3 regions of the Enterobacter sp. SM3 genome follow, and region 1 is predicted to be linked to each of the others. Evidence: predicted binding sites of a transcription regulator. Region 1 holds the regulator's gene; each other region holds the start of a gene.
The links. The regulator LexA, encoded in region 1, represses DNA repair genes until DNA is damaged. The targets are predictions, from matches to a motif close to TNCTGTATGTACATACAGNA.
Positions count from the first base shown of each region.

Region 2: the regulator LexA is predicted to act here: its motif matches at 2,055-2,074, upstream of sbmC (DNA gyrase inhibitor SbmC).
Region 3: the regulator LexA is predicted to act here: its motif matches at 1,452-1,471, upstream of dinB (DNA polymerase IV).

Region 1 covers NZ_CP099971.1:358,762-363,160, reverse strand. Annotated here, with positions in the region: gene zur (zinc uptake transcriptional repressor Zur) at 67-579, shown strand; gene GVO84_RS01570 (CsbD family protein) at 627-836, opposite strand; gene dinF (MATE family efflux transporter DinF) at 957-2,294, opposite strand; gene lexA (transcriptional repressor LexA) at 2,358-2,966, opposite strand; gene GVO84_RS01555 (diacylglycerol kinase) at 3,075-3,443, opposite strand; gene plsB (glycerol-3-phosphate 1-O-acyltransferase PlsB) at 3,598-4,399, shown strand, end outside.
Region 2 covers NZ_CP099971.1:3,098,676-3,103,074, reverse strand. Annotated here, with positions in the region: gene sbcB (exodeoxyribonuclease I) at 1-605, opposite strand, end outside; gene dacD (serine-type D-Ala-D-Ala carboxypeptidase DacD) at 804-1,970, shown strand; gene sbmC (DNA gyrase inhibitor SbmC) at 2,090-2,563, shown strand; gene GVO84_RS14580 (FUSC family protein) at 2,656-3,714, shown strand; gene GVO84_RS14575 (DUF496 family protein) at 3,873-4,208, shown strand; gene GVO84_RS14570 (gamma-glutamylcyclotransferase family protein) at 4,256-4,399, opposite strand, start outside.
Region 3 covers NZ_CP099971.1:980,504-984,902, reverse strand. Annotated here, with positions in the region: gene pepD (cytosol nonspecific dipeptidase) at 1-320, shown strand, start outside; gene dinB (DNA polymerase IV) at 376-1,434, opposite strand; gene nqrM ((Na+)-NQR maturation NqrM) at 1,542-1,745, opposite strand; gene nqrF (NADH:ubiquinone reductase (Na(+)-transporting) subunit F) at 1,745-2,968, opposite strand; gene nqrE (NADH:ubiquinone reductase (Na(+)-transporting) subunit E) at 2,979-3,575, opposite strand; gene GVO84_RS04485 (NADH:ubiquinone reductase (Na(+)-transporting) subunit D) at 3,582-4,220, opposite strand; gene GVO84_RS04480 (Na(+)-translocating NADH-quinone reductase subunit C) at 4,213-4,399, opposite strand, start outside.

The DNA.
Region 1 (4,399 bases):
TCTCGGTGTTTTTACCAGAACATGATAAAGTGGGGGTTTTCCGTCCTATAACATCCGGGGTGCTACATGGATAAGTCCACAAAAGAGCTGTTAGCGCAGGCCGAAAAGCTGTGCGCGCAACGCAATGTGCGCCTGACTCCGCAGCGCCTTGAAGTATTACGTCTGATGAGCCTGCAGCAGGGTGCTATCAGCGCCTACGATCTGCTCGACCTGCTCCGCGAAAGCGAGCCGCAGGCGAAGCCACCGACGGTGTATCGCGCCCTGGATTTCCTGCTTGAACAAGGGTTCGTGCATAAGGTTGAATCCACCAACAGCTATGTGCTGTGCCATCTGTTCGATCAGCCCACCCACACGTCGGCGATGTTTATCTGTGACCGCTGCGGCGTGGTGAAAGAAGAGGCTGCGGAAGGCGTGGAAGATATTATGCATACGCTGGCGGCGAAAATGGGTTTTGCCCTGCGTCATAACGTGATTGAAGCGCACGGGCTGTGCTCTGCCTGCGTGGAAGTGGAAGCCTGTCGCCATCAGGATGCGTGCCAGCACGACCACTCAATTCTTGTGAAGAAAAAGCCGCGTTAACGGCAAAAGAAAAGGCGGCTTAGAGCCGCCCTGTGGGTTATTCAGCGTTACCAGCGGTAGTCGTTACGGGTTTCCCAGTCTTTGACTTCGTTTTCCGCCTGATCTTTCGCGTAGCCGTAACGTTCCTGAATTTTACCGACAAGCTGATCGCGTTTACCTTCAATGACGGTCATATCGTCATCAGTCAGCTTACCCCACTTTTCTTTCGCTTTACCTTTGAACTGCTTCCAGTTGCCGCCGATTTCGTCTTTATTCATCATCGTGTCCTCTTAGTTAAGCGTCGGGTCGTAACGTCCGTTACGTTCTTTTCTGCTGGACGTGATAATTATTGTAGTTAAGGATTCGGCAGTTGATTTCATATTCGGAATCTTTAACCGTCACGATATATCGTGACGTGAAGAGAACCAGGTATTGTTTTGCCAGTGGCGGTGCCAGATAAAAGCCAGCGATATCCCTCGCAGCGAGAGGAAAACGGCCAGGGCCAGCCACAAACCGTGATTACCCAGCCAGGGAAGCGTCAGTAGCGTCAGGCCAAACCCTGCCGCCGCGACCGCCATGCTGTTGCGCATTTCCGCTCCGCGCGTCGCACCAATAAACATGCCGTCCAGCAGATAACACCAGACGCCGACCACCGGTAATATGACTTGCCAGATGAGATAGTGACTCGCCAGTTCGCGCAGCGCAGGGATAGACGTTAGCAATGCAACGATCTGCTCACCCAGGCAGGCGTAAACCAGGCCGAACGCCAGCGCCACCAGTCCCGACTGACGGCAGGCTGCCCGCCAGACGTCCCGAAGCTGCCCGCTTTCGCGCGCACCGTACGCCTGCCCGGAATGCGCTTCTACCGCATAGGCAAAACCGTCCAGCGCGTAGGCGGTAAAGGTCAGTAGCGTCATCAATACCGCGTTGACCGCAACGATTTCTGGCCCCAGTCGAGCCCCGAATACCGTCAGCGCGCCGAAGCAGAGCTGAAGCAGCAGCGAGCGCAGCATGATGTCACGATTAAGTGCCAGCAGCTTACGGATATTGCCGCGCCATGCGGTTTTGAGCAGCGCCAGGGAGATGCCGCGCATCGCCAGCACGCGCCAGACCATCCACAGGCCAATAATAAAGGTTCCGTACTCGGCAATCGCCGTCGCCAGCGCCGCGCCCTGCACATTCATATGCAGACCCATGACCAGCCAGACATCCAAAACGATATTGAGCAGGTTACCCACCACCAGCAAAATGACCGGCGCACGGGCGTACTGAACGCCCAGTAGCCACCCCAGCAGAACCAGGTTAGCCAGCGACGCGGGCGCGCTGAGCCAGCGGATTTCAAGGAAACGTCGCGCCTGCGCCAGTACCGCCTCGCTGCCGCCAACAACATGGAGTGCAAGGTCGATCAGAGGCGTACGTAATAAAACGATTAACGCCCCCGCGCCAAGCGCAAGGATCAGCGGCTGCACCAGCGCGCGCGCCAGACGCAGCGGATCTTTTGCGCCATAAGCCTGTGCCGTAAGCCCGGTGGTGCTCATACGCAAAAAGAGCAGCAGCATAAACAGGAAGCTGGTTGCCGTCGCGCCAATCGCCACGCCGCCAAGATAAACAGGCGAATCAAGGTGACCAATAACGGCAGTATCGACCAGACCGAGCAAGGGAACGGTAATATTGGAGAAAATCATCGGCAGAGCAAGACGCCACAATGCCTTATCGGATGCCGTCAGCAGTGACATGAAAAATACCGGGAGTGGAGAATGAAGCAGGCTACAGCGGCGCCATAGCCTGTCAGGAAGAGGTTACAGCCATTCGCCGTTGCGAATGACCCCAACCGCCAGTCCTTCGATAGAGAAGTTGTGTTCGCGGAGATCGACCACAATCGGGGAGAACTCATTGTTTTCAGGCAGTAGCTGAACGGTGTTCCCCTGTTTTTTCAAACGCTTGACGGTGACTTCATCATCAATGCGTGCGACAACCACCTGGCCGTTACGCACATCCTGCGTTTTGTGCACCGCAAGCAGATCGCCGTCAAGAATGCCGATGTCTTTCATCGACATACCGCTGACGCGCAGCAGGAAATCAGCGCTCGGTTTGAACATGGCCGGATCGACCTGGTAGTGGCCTTCAATATGCTGCTGTGCCAGTAAAGGCTCACCGGCAGCAACACGCCCCACCAGCGGAATGCCCGTCTCTTCTTCCACCAGTAGGCGGATACCACGTGACGCGCCTGAAACAATCTCAATCACGCCCTTACGCGCCAGCGCTTTGAGGTGTTCTTCGGCAGCATTCGGAGAACGGAAGCCCAGACGCTGCGCGATTTCCGCACGCGTGGGTGGCATACCCGTCTGGCCGATATGATCCCGGATGAGATCAAACACCTCTTGCTGCCTGGTCGTTAACGCTTTCATTCCGCCCCCTGGGTGTATATACAGTTATGCTGTGAGTATATACAGTCAAAGGCGATTTTGGAACCAAAAACTGCACAAAAAACCAGGGACTTAATTATTCCTCGAGGCTCATCGGAAATGTGACCAAAGCAGCGTGACCCAGGTGATTACGGCAGTGATAATCGCCAGCAACACGGCAGCAGAGCCCATGTCTTTTGCGCGGCCAGAAAGCTCGTGGAAATCTGAACCAATGCGATCAACAACAGCTTCAATAGCGCTATTAAGAATTTCCACTATCATCACCAGAAGCACGGAACCGATAAGAAGTACGCGGGTAATAGCATCAACATCAAGGAAACAGGCGATGATCACCGCGATGATAGCGGCGACGCCCTCCTGGCGAAAGGCGGCTTCGTTGATCCACGCGGCACGGAACCCTTTCCATGAATAGCCGGCGGCTTTGATGATACGCGTTAACCCAGTGGTATTATTGGCCATTAAAAGAACCTTTTATGAAAAAAAGCGTCAGTAACAGGAACTGTAGCGCGTTTCGCTACAGCCTGAAGTATGACGGGTAACAACAGAAATTTTGCGCGCTTTCTGTTATCCTTGCGCCGCAATTGCATTATTAACCAGAGGCTTTACATCGTTTATGTCCGGCTGGCCACGAATTTACTACAAATTACTTAATTTACCATTAAGCATCCTGGTAAAAAGCAAGTCTATCCCAGCGGAACCCGCGCTGGAATTGGGGCTCGATACGTCGCGTCCTATTATGTACGTTTTGCCTTATAACTCGAAGGCAGACTTACTAACGCTTCGCGCCCAGTGTCTGGCGCATGACTTACCTGACCCGCTTGAACCGCTAGAAGTTGACGGCACTTTACTGCCGCGCTACGTGTTCATTCACGGTGGACCGCGCGTGTTTACCTACTACACGCCAAAAGAAGAGTCCATCAAGCTGTTCCATGACTATCTCGACCTGCACCGCAGCAACCCCGATCTGGATGTGCAGATGGTGCCGGTATCGGTGATGTTTGGTCGTCGCCCGGGCCGTGAAAAAGGTGAAGAGAACCCGCCGCTGCGCATGCTTAACGGCATCCAGAAGTTCTTCGCGGTCTCCTGGCTGGGACGCGACAGCTTTGTGCGTTTCTCCCCTTCCGTTTCGCTGCGTCGAATGGCGGACGAGCACGGCACCGACAAGATCATCGCGCAGAAACTGGCGCGCGTGGCGCGTATGCACTTCGCCCGCCAGCGCCTGGCTGCCGTAGGGCCGCGTCTCCCGGCGCGTCAGGATCTGTTCAACAAGCTGCTGGCCTCCAAAGCGATTGCCCGCGCCGTCGAAGACGAAGCGCGCAGCAAGAAAATATCGCATGAGAAAGCCCAGCAGAACGCCATTGCACTGATGGAAGAGATTGCAGCGAACTTCTCATACGAGATGATCCGCCTGTCCG
Region 2 (4,399 bases), 2.1 Mb from region 1:
CTTTTCACCAGCTTCGCCATGGCAATGGTGGCATAGACATCCGCCATAGCGTCGTGGGCATTGCTGTGCTCGATGCCGTTGGCGCGCGTCAGATGTTCCAACCGGAAGCTGGTCAGCCCTTCCTCATTTTCTGGCCAGTTAATGCCTTCAGGACGCAGGGCATAACAGGTGCGCATGATGTCGAGTAAATCCCAGCGTGAGTTGCGGTTCTGCCAGCTCCAGGCATAGGGATCGTAAAAGTTACGATAGAAGATGTTGCGCGTCACTTCGTCATCGAAGCGGATGTTGTTGTAACCGACCACGCAGGTATTGGGGACGGTAAACAGATCGTGGATGCGTCGGGCGAATTCTGCCTCGTTAACGCCTTTCTCACGCGCTTCCTGAGGGGTGATCCCGGTGACCATGACCGCCCCGGGCTGAGGCAGGTAGTCATCCGCAGGCTTGCAGTAAAAGACCTCAGGCTCGCCAATGATGTTGAATTCGTCGTCGGTACGGATGGCGGCAAACTGCGCCGGTCGGTCCAGCGCCGGGTGCGTGCCAAAGGTTTCGTAGTCGTGGAACAAAAAAGTCGGGCGAGCGGCAGAGTCAGACACCAGTAATACCATCCTGTTAAAAAATGACGTCACTATGGTAAACGATCGTGCGGTCCAGACCGAATAAAAAGCACCGCCATGGCGCAAATTTGCGCGCCAGCTTCAGAGAAAAATCAGCGTTCTGTCACATTTTTTTGCAATTAAGCCAGGTAACGACATCAGAACTCCCGTAAAAAGGTCATCGATTTTTAATGACCTGAGGATATACCGTTGAAACGCCGTCTGTTTATTGCTGTTTCTTTACTCGCTTCGAGTGTCTCATCTGCTTTTGCGGCCGAACCACTGGATTTTTCGCCGCAGCCTCCGGCCATTCAGGCTGGCTCCTGGGTGCTGATGGACTACACGACTGGTCAGATCTTAACGGCGGGCAACGAACATCAACAACGTAATCCGGCGAGCCTGACCAAGCTGATGACGGGGTATGTGGTTGATCGGGCCATTGATAGCCACCGCATTACGCCGGACGACATTGTCACCGTAGGGCGTGACGCGTGGGCTAAAGGCAACCCGGTTTTTGACGGCTCGTCGCTCATGTTCCTGAAAGAGGGCGATCGCGTCTCCGTACGTGACTTAAGCCGTGGCCTGATTGTCGATTCCGGCAACGACGCCTGCGTGGCGCTGGCCGATCACGTGGCGGGCGGTCAGCCGCAGTTTGTGAAGATGATGAACGACTACGTGCAAAAGTTGAATCTGCGCGATACGCATTTTGAAACCGTCCACGGGCTGGACGCGCCGGGCCAGCACAGCTCGGCCTATGACCTGGCCGTACTCTCCCGCGCCATCATCCACGGCGAGCCTGAGTTTTATCATATGTACAGTGAAAAGAGCCTGACCTGGAACGGGATCACCCAGCAGAACCGTAACGGCCTGCTGTGGGATAAAACCATGAACGTGGACGGCCTTAAAACGGGACATACCTCGGGGGCGGGCTTTAACCTGATTGCGTCCGCCGTTGACGGGCAGCGCCGTTTAATCGCGGTGGTCATGGGGGCGGACAGCCCGAAAGGGCGCGAGGACCAGGCCCGAAAACTGCTGCACTGGGGGCAGCAGAATTTCGATACGGTGCAGATCCTGCATAGCGGTAAAAAAGTGGGGACAGAACGTATCTGGTACGGCGATAAGGAGCAGGTGAAACTGGGTACCGACCAGGACTTCTGGCTGGCACTGCCGAAAGCGGAAGTGCCGAACATCAAAGCCAAATACGTGCTGGATAAAAAAGAGCTGGAAGCGCCGATCGCCGCGCACCAGCGGGTGGGTGAGATCCAGCTCTACGACCGCGACAAAGTGGTGGCGCACTGGCCGCTGGTGACGCTGGAAGCCGTTGATAAAGGCGGCCTGTTCTCTCGCATGAGCGATTATCTGCACCACACGCTTTAACTGTTGCTGAGCAGGCTGGCAGGGTTGCGAGTCTGCTCACATAATAAACACTCCTCGTTTGCCGATAATAGTCATCCAGTTTTATAGTGTATGAATATACAGTGATAGGTGGAGGCAGCATGGACTACAGCATTAAGCAGCAACAGAAACGTAAGATTGCCGGTTTTCATTTGGTCGGACCGTGGGAACAAACGGTAAAACAGGGTTTTGAACAGCTGGTGATGTGGGTGGACGGGCGTCACATTGAGCCGCTGGAGTGGGTTGCGGTCTACTACGATAACCCCGACGAGGTCCCGGCAGAAAAACTGCGCTGCGATACGGCGGTTACGGTACCGGATGATTTCGTCATCCCGGAAAACAGCGAAGGCGTCATGATGACGGAAATCGCGGCCGGGGATTATGCCGTGGCGACGGCGCGCGTGGAAAACTACGACTTCGCCACGCCGTGGTATCAGTTCTTTAATTCCCTGCTGCAGGACAATAAGTACCAGATGGCGCTCAAACCCTGCTTCGAGCGCTATCTCAATGACGGCAATGCAGACGGCTACTGGGATATCGAAATGTATATCGCGGTAGAGCATAAAACGGTTTAAGCCTGCGAAGTGAAGGGTTTTTCAGCCGGGAGCGATCCGCCCGGCTGAAAACACAGTACAATTGTGATTTGCCGTGTAGCTGGAGAGCGGGTGTGCGTCCCGACAAATCATTAACCCCTTTTGAAATTCGGTTGTACAAACATTACCGCGTGGTGCACGGGTGTCGCATCGCGCTGGCTTTCGTATTAACGTTTGTGCTGGTCCGTTTGCTGGACGTTCCCGAAGGGACGTGGCCGCTGATCACGCTGGTGGTGGTGATGGGGCCCATCTCGTTTTGGGGAAACGTTGTTCCGCGCGCTTTTGAGCGAATTGGCGGGACGGTTTTAGGCTCGGCGCTTGGGCTTATCGCCCTGAAGCTGGAGCTCATCTCATTTCCCGTGATGCTGGCATGGTGCGGTGCCGCCATGTTCCTGTGCGGCTGGCTGGCGCTGGGCAAAAGACCGTATCAGGCGCTGCTGATTGGTATTACGCTCGCGGTGGTTGTCGGTGCGCCCGCCGGGGATATGACCACGGCGCTGTGGCGAAGCGGGGATGTCATCCTGGGGTCACTGCTGGCCATGCTCTTCACCGGTATCTGGCCACAGCGTGCTTTTCTGCACTGGCGTATTCAGATGGCTAACTACGTCACCGCCTTTAACCGCGTCTATCAGGCCGGTTTTTCCCCGAATCTGGTTGAGCGTCCCCGGCTGGAAAAGCATCTGCAAACGATCCTCAACGACGTGGTTAAAATGCGCGGCCTGATCACGCCCGCCAGCAAAGAAACCCATATTCAGAAATCGATTTTTGAAGCTATCCAGACGGTAAGCCGCAATTTGGTCTGCATGCTTGAACTGCAAATCAACGCCCACTGGGCCTCGCGTCCCAGCCATCTGCTGATGCTTAACGCGCAGACCCTTAAAGAGACCCAGCAGATGACGCAGCAAACGCTGTTGACCATCGCCCATGCGCTCTATGAAGGGAACCCGCAGCCGATACTGGCCAACAGCGAGCGGCTGAATGAGATCGTCGCGGAGCTGAAGCAGCTCATCAACGAGCGCCAGAGCGATAACGTGGCGGAAACGCCTATTCATGGCTACGTCTGGCTGAGCATGGAACTGGCGCGGCAGCTTGAGCTGTTATCGCACCTTATTTGCCGGGCGCTGCGCAAATAAAAGGCGTATGTGACGGCTGCTGCTTCGATTCAGCAGCAATTGGGGTTATGATAGCTTTAAACGATATACTCATTGTCATTCGCAGCCGCTGTCAGTAAGGTTATTGTTACAACGGTTGCCTTAACGAATCCGAATCTCACATTATCAGGGGTGTAAAAATGGAAACTACCAAGCCTTCGTTCCAGGATGTTCTGGAATTCGTCCGCCTGTTCCGCCGCAAAAACAAGCTGCAGCGTGAAATCCAGGACGTTGAGAAGAAGATCCGTGACAACCAGAAACGTGTTCTGCTGCTCGACAACCTGAGCGACTACATCAAGCCAGGTATGAGCGTTGAAGCTATTCAGGGCATCATCGCCAGCATGAAGAGCGACTATGAAGACCGCGTTGATGACTACATCATCAAAAACGCTGAGCTGTCCAAAGAGCGTCGTGACATCTCCAAGAAGCTGAAAGTGATGGGCGAAATCAAAAACGGCGAAGCAAAAAGCGAGTAATCGCAGCGAATAGTGAAAAAGGCTCTCTGGTGACAGAGAGCCTTTTTTTATGACGCAGAACGCGGCTGTAGCTGATAAATCCAGGCCTTAACCTGCTTGCCTTCAAGGGTGGTCACCGTGACCTCAACCCGATCGTAGCCATCTTCAAATTCATCCAGCATTTGCCAGTGTGCGTCAAGGTTATCAGAGAT
Region 3 (4,399 bases), 620 kb from region 1:
AATCTCTGGGCACGCTGGCGGGCGCGAAAACGTCTGCAAAAGGCAGCTACCCGGGCTGGCAGCCGGATGCAAGTTCTCCGGTGATGGCGCTGGTGCGTGAAACCTATCAGCGTCTGTTCAACAGCACCCCGAACATCCAGGTGATCCACGCGGGTCTGGAATGTGGTCTGTTCAAGAAACCGTATCCGGATATGGATATGGTGTCCATTGGGCCAACCATTACCGGTCCGCACTCGCCAGATGAGCAGGTTCATATCGAAAGCGTCGGTCACTACTGGACGCTGCTGACTGAACTGCTGAAAGCGATCCCCGTTAAGTAATTAGCCGTTTGATGCCCGGTGGCGCTTCGCTTACCGGGCCTACGATTAAAGCACTCTACAGCCCTAATACCAGCTGCCGCTCTAACTGCGGATCCAGCAGCGTAACGTGCAAACCCACCAGCCTCACCCCTCGCCCGCCTCGTCTTTCTTCCCATGCCTTTTTCGCCGTCGCGATAAGATCGTCTTTATTCAGACGTGGCCAGACGTGTTCCTGCGTGGTCTGCTGGAAGTCGTTGAATTTTAATTTGATGCCCTGACGGGCGATGAGCAGATCCGGCTTCACCTTGCTTAAGCGTCGTTCCAGCTCCGGGTAAAGCTGTTCCGTGATAATGGTTTCGCATTCGGACCAGTCATGAATATCTTCAATAAGTGTGCGCTCAACGCCGACGGATTTACGTAGCCGCTCGCTGTTCACATCGCGATCGTCAATTCCCTGGCTGCGCTCCCACAGCACGCGGCCAAACTTCCCGAAGCGCTTGAGCAGCATCGCGAGATCGCTTCGCTGCACGTCTTCGCAGGTCCGTAGCCCCATGCTTTCCAGCTTTGCGGCGGAGACTTTCCCCACGCCCGGGATTTTACCGAGCGGCAGCGTTTTCAAAAATGCAGGCACCTCTTCCGGCGTGATGACGTACTGGCCGTTGGGCTTATTTAAATCGGAGGCAATTTTGGCGAGGAATTTAACTGGCGCGACGCCCGCAGACGCCGTCAGATTCAGTTCGTTGAAAATCGTCTGGCGGATCTCCTGAGCCATCAGCGTGGCGGAGCCGTGGCAGTGCACGCTGTCGGTGACATCCAGATAGGCTTCGTCCAGCGACAGCGGCTCTATCAGAGAGGTATAGCGGGAGAAGATTTCCCGAATATGAAGGGAAGCCTCTTTATAGGCTTCAAACCGGCCGGGCAGAAGCGTGAGATGAGGGCAAAGCTTTAAGGCCATCGCCGTTGGCATCGCGCTGCGCACGCCAAATTTGCGCGCAGGATAGTTGGCGGTGCTGATGACACCACGCTGAACGCGGCTGCCGCCAATGGCGATGGGAATATCCCGCAGCGCCGGGTTGTCACGCATCTCCACTGCGGCAAAAAAGCAGTCCATATCGACATGGATTATTTTGCGCATAGTAAGCCCTCACTCATCACTGGATAAGTATACAGTAAATAAATAAGGGTTGAGAAGTGTGCGTGGGAATTGTCGGGTGGCGGCTTCGCCTTACCCGACCTACACGACTAAATAATGCGCTGCTGCTCGCGGGCCATTCTTTTTTTCCGCGCATCGCACGGTTCCGGGCAGTCGCAAACCTTTTCCATCCCAATGGAGGAAATACCGCCGCAGCTGCCCTGAATGCTTTTCCGCTTAACGATCCAGCCTAACGACATGCCGAAGATGACAAGCACAAACACCACAAAGGTTGCCAGAAACGTCAGCATCATCAGCCTCCAAAGTCATCGAGCATGATGTTCTCATCTTCAACGCCGAGATCTTTCAGCATCTTAATCACGGCGGCGTTCATCATCGGCGGACCACACATATAGAACTCGCAGTCCTCGGGCGCCGGGTGCTGCTTGAGGTAGTTTTCATACAGCACGTTGTGGATGAACCCCGTATAGCCCGTCCAGTTATCTTCCGGCTGCGGATCGGAAAGCGCCACGTGGAAGGTAAAGTTCGGGTTTTCACGCGCCAGCTGTTTAAACTCATCATCATAAAACATCTCGCGCAGCGAGCGCGCCCCGTACCAGAAGCTGATCTTACGCTGGCTACCCAGCCGCTTGAGCTGGTCAAAGATGTGCGAGCGCATCGGGGCCATACCGGCACCGCCGCCGATAAAGACCATTTCCGCGTCGGTATCTTTCGCGAAGAACTCCCCAAACGGACCGGAGATGGTCACCTTATCTCCCGGCTTCAGAGACCAGATATATGACGACATCACGCCCGGCGGCGCGTCCGGCACATTCGGTGGCGGCGTGGCGATACGCACGTTGAGCATGATAATGCCCTTCTCTTCCGGGTAGTTTGCCATCGAGTAGGCGCGCAGCGTCGGCTCTTTTACCTCCGATACAAAGCGGAAGAGATTGAATTTGTCCCAGTCGGCACGATACTCCTCAGGCACGTCGAAGTCCGCGTAGGCCACGGTATGCTCAGGACATTCAATCTGAATGTATCCCCCGGCGCGGAACGGAACATCTTCCCCTTCAGGGACACGCAGCTTGAGCTCTTTAATGAACGTGGCTTTGTTATCATTAGAGATAACTTCGCACTCCCATTTTTTCACGCCGAAGATCTCTTCCGGCAGCTCAATCTTCATGTTCTGACGCACCGCGACCTGACAGGCCAGACGGCAGCCCTCTTTTGCCTCACGCTTTGTGATGTGCGTCAACTCGGTTGGCAGAATATCGCCACCGCCCTCTTTTACCGTCACGCGGCACTGCCCGCAAGAGCCGCCGCCGCCGCAGGCTGAGGAGACAAAAATGCCGTTACCGGAGAGCGTGTTGAGCAGCTTGTCCCCCGCCGGCGTGCGGATCTGGTTCTGCGGGTCGTCGTTAATATCAATCACCACGTCACCGGAATTCACCAGCTTCGCGCGCGCCGCCAGAATTAATCCTGACAGCACCAGTACAATCAGCGTGAACATCACCACGCCAAGGATAATTTCCATCTGTTAGCCCTTATAGCTGCACACCGGAGAAGGACATAAAGCCCAGCGCCATCAGCCCGGTGGTGATAAAGGTGATCCCTAAGCCACGCAGACCCGCAGGCACGTTGGCATATTTCATTTTCTCGCGGATCCCCGCCATGGTGACAATCGCCAGCATCCAGCCGATACCGGAACCAAAACCGTACACCACGGATTCACTGAAGTTGTAATCACGCTGAACCATAAACGAGACGCCGCCAAAGATGGCGCAGTTCACCGCGATCAGCGGCAGGAAGATCCCCAGCGCGTTGTACAGCGACGGGAAGTACTTATCGAGGATCATCTCGAGTATTTGCACCAGCGCCGCGATCACCCCGATAAAGGTGATGAAGTTCAGGAAGCTGAGATCGACCCCTTCCACCAGCGCGCCGTCCCGCAGCACAAAGTTGTACACCAGATTGTTAATCGGAACCGAAAGCCCCAACACAACGGTGACCGCCACACCCAGGCCAAATGCCGTGGAGACCTTTTTAGACACGGCAAGGAACGTACACATGCCGAGGAAAAACGCGAGCGCCATGTTTTCAACAAACACCGCGCGCACAAACAAACTCAGGTAATGAGCCATCGTCGGTTACTCCTTTTCCTGCTGTTCTGGTCTCAACGTACGAATCAGCCAGATCAACAAACCGATAATGAAAAATGCGCTAGGGGCCAGCAGGAACAGGCCGTTTGGCAGATACCAGCCGCCGTTCTGCACCGTGTCCAGCACCGTGATGCCAAACAGCTTGCCGCTGCCAATCAGCTCTCGCAGGAACCCCACGGTCAGCAGGATCACGCCGTAGCCCAGGCCATTGCCGATACCGTCCATAAAGCTCGCCAGCGGTGGCATTTTCATGGCGTAGGCTTCCGCACGCCCCATGACGATACAGTTGGTGATAATCAGCCCGACAAACACCGAGAGCTGTTTGGAGGTTTCATAGGCGAAGGCGCGCAGCAGCTGATCGACCACGATCACCAGCGAGGCGATGATCGCCATCTGCACGATGATCCTCACACTGTTGGGAATGTGGTGGCGGATCATCGAGATAAACATGCTGGAGAACGCCGTGACCAGCGTGACTGCCAGCGTCATCACCACCGCCGTTTCCAGCTTGGTCGTCACCGCCAGGGCCGAACAGACCCCCAGCACCTGCAGCGTGATCGGGTTATTGGCGAGCAGCGGGCCAATGAGCACCTTTTTGACTTCTTTCAGTTCACCGGTATCAGCCATTGTTCAGCGCTCCTTCACGTACGTTTTTCAGGAAAGGACCAAAGCCCAGCTCGCCCATCCAGAAATCAAAACTGTGCTGCACGCCTTTTGAGGTGAGCGTGGCGCCGGAAAGCCCGTCAACGGCGTAGTCGTCACCGGGACGTGCCGCCCCTTTCATCACCTTCAGCGCAGGCAGGCCG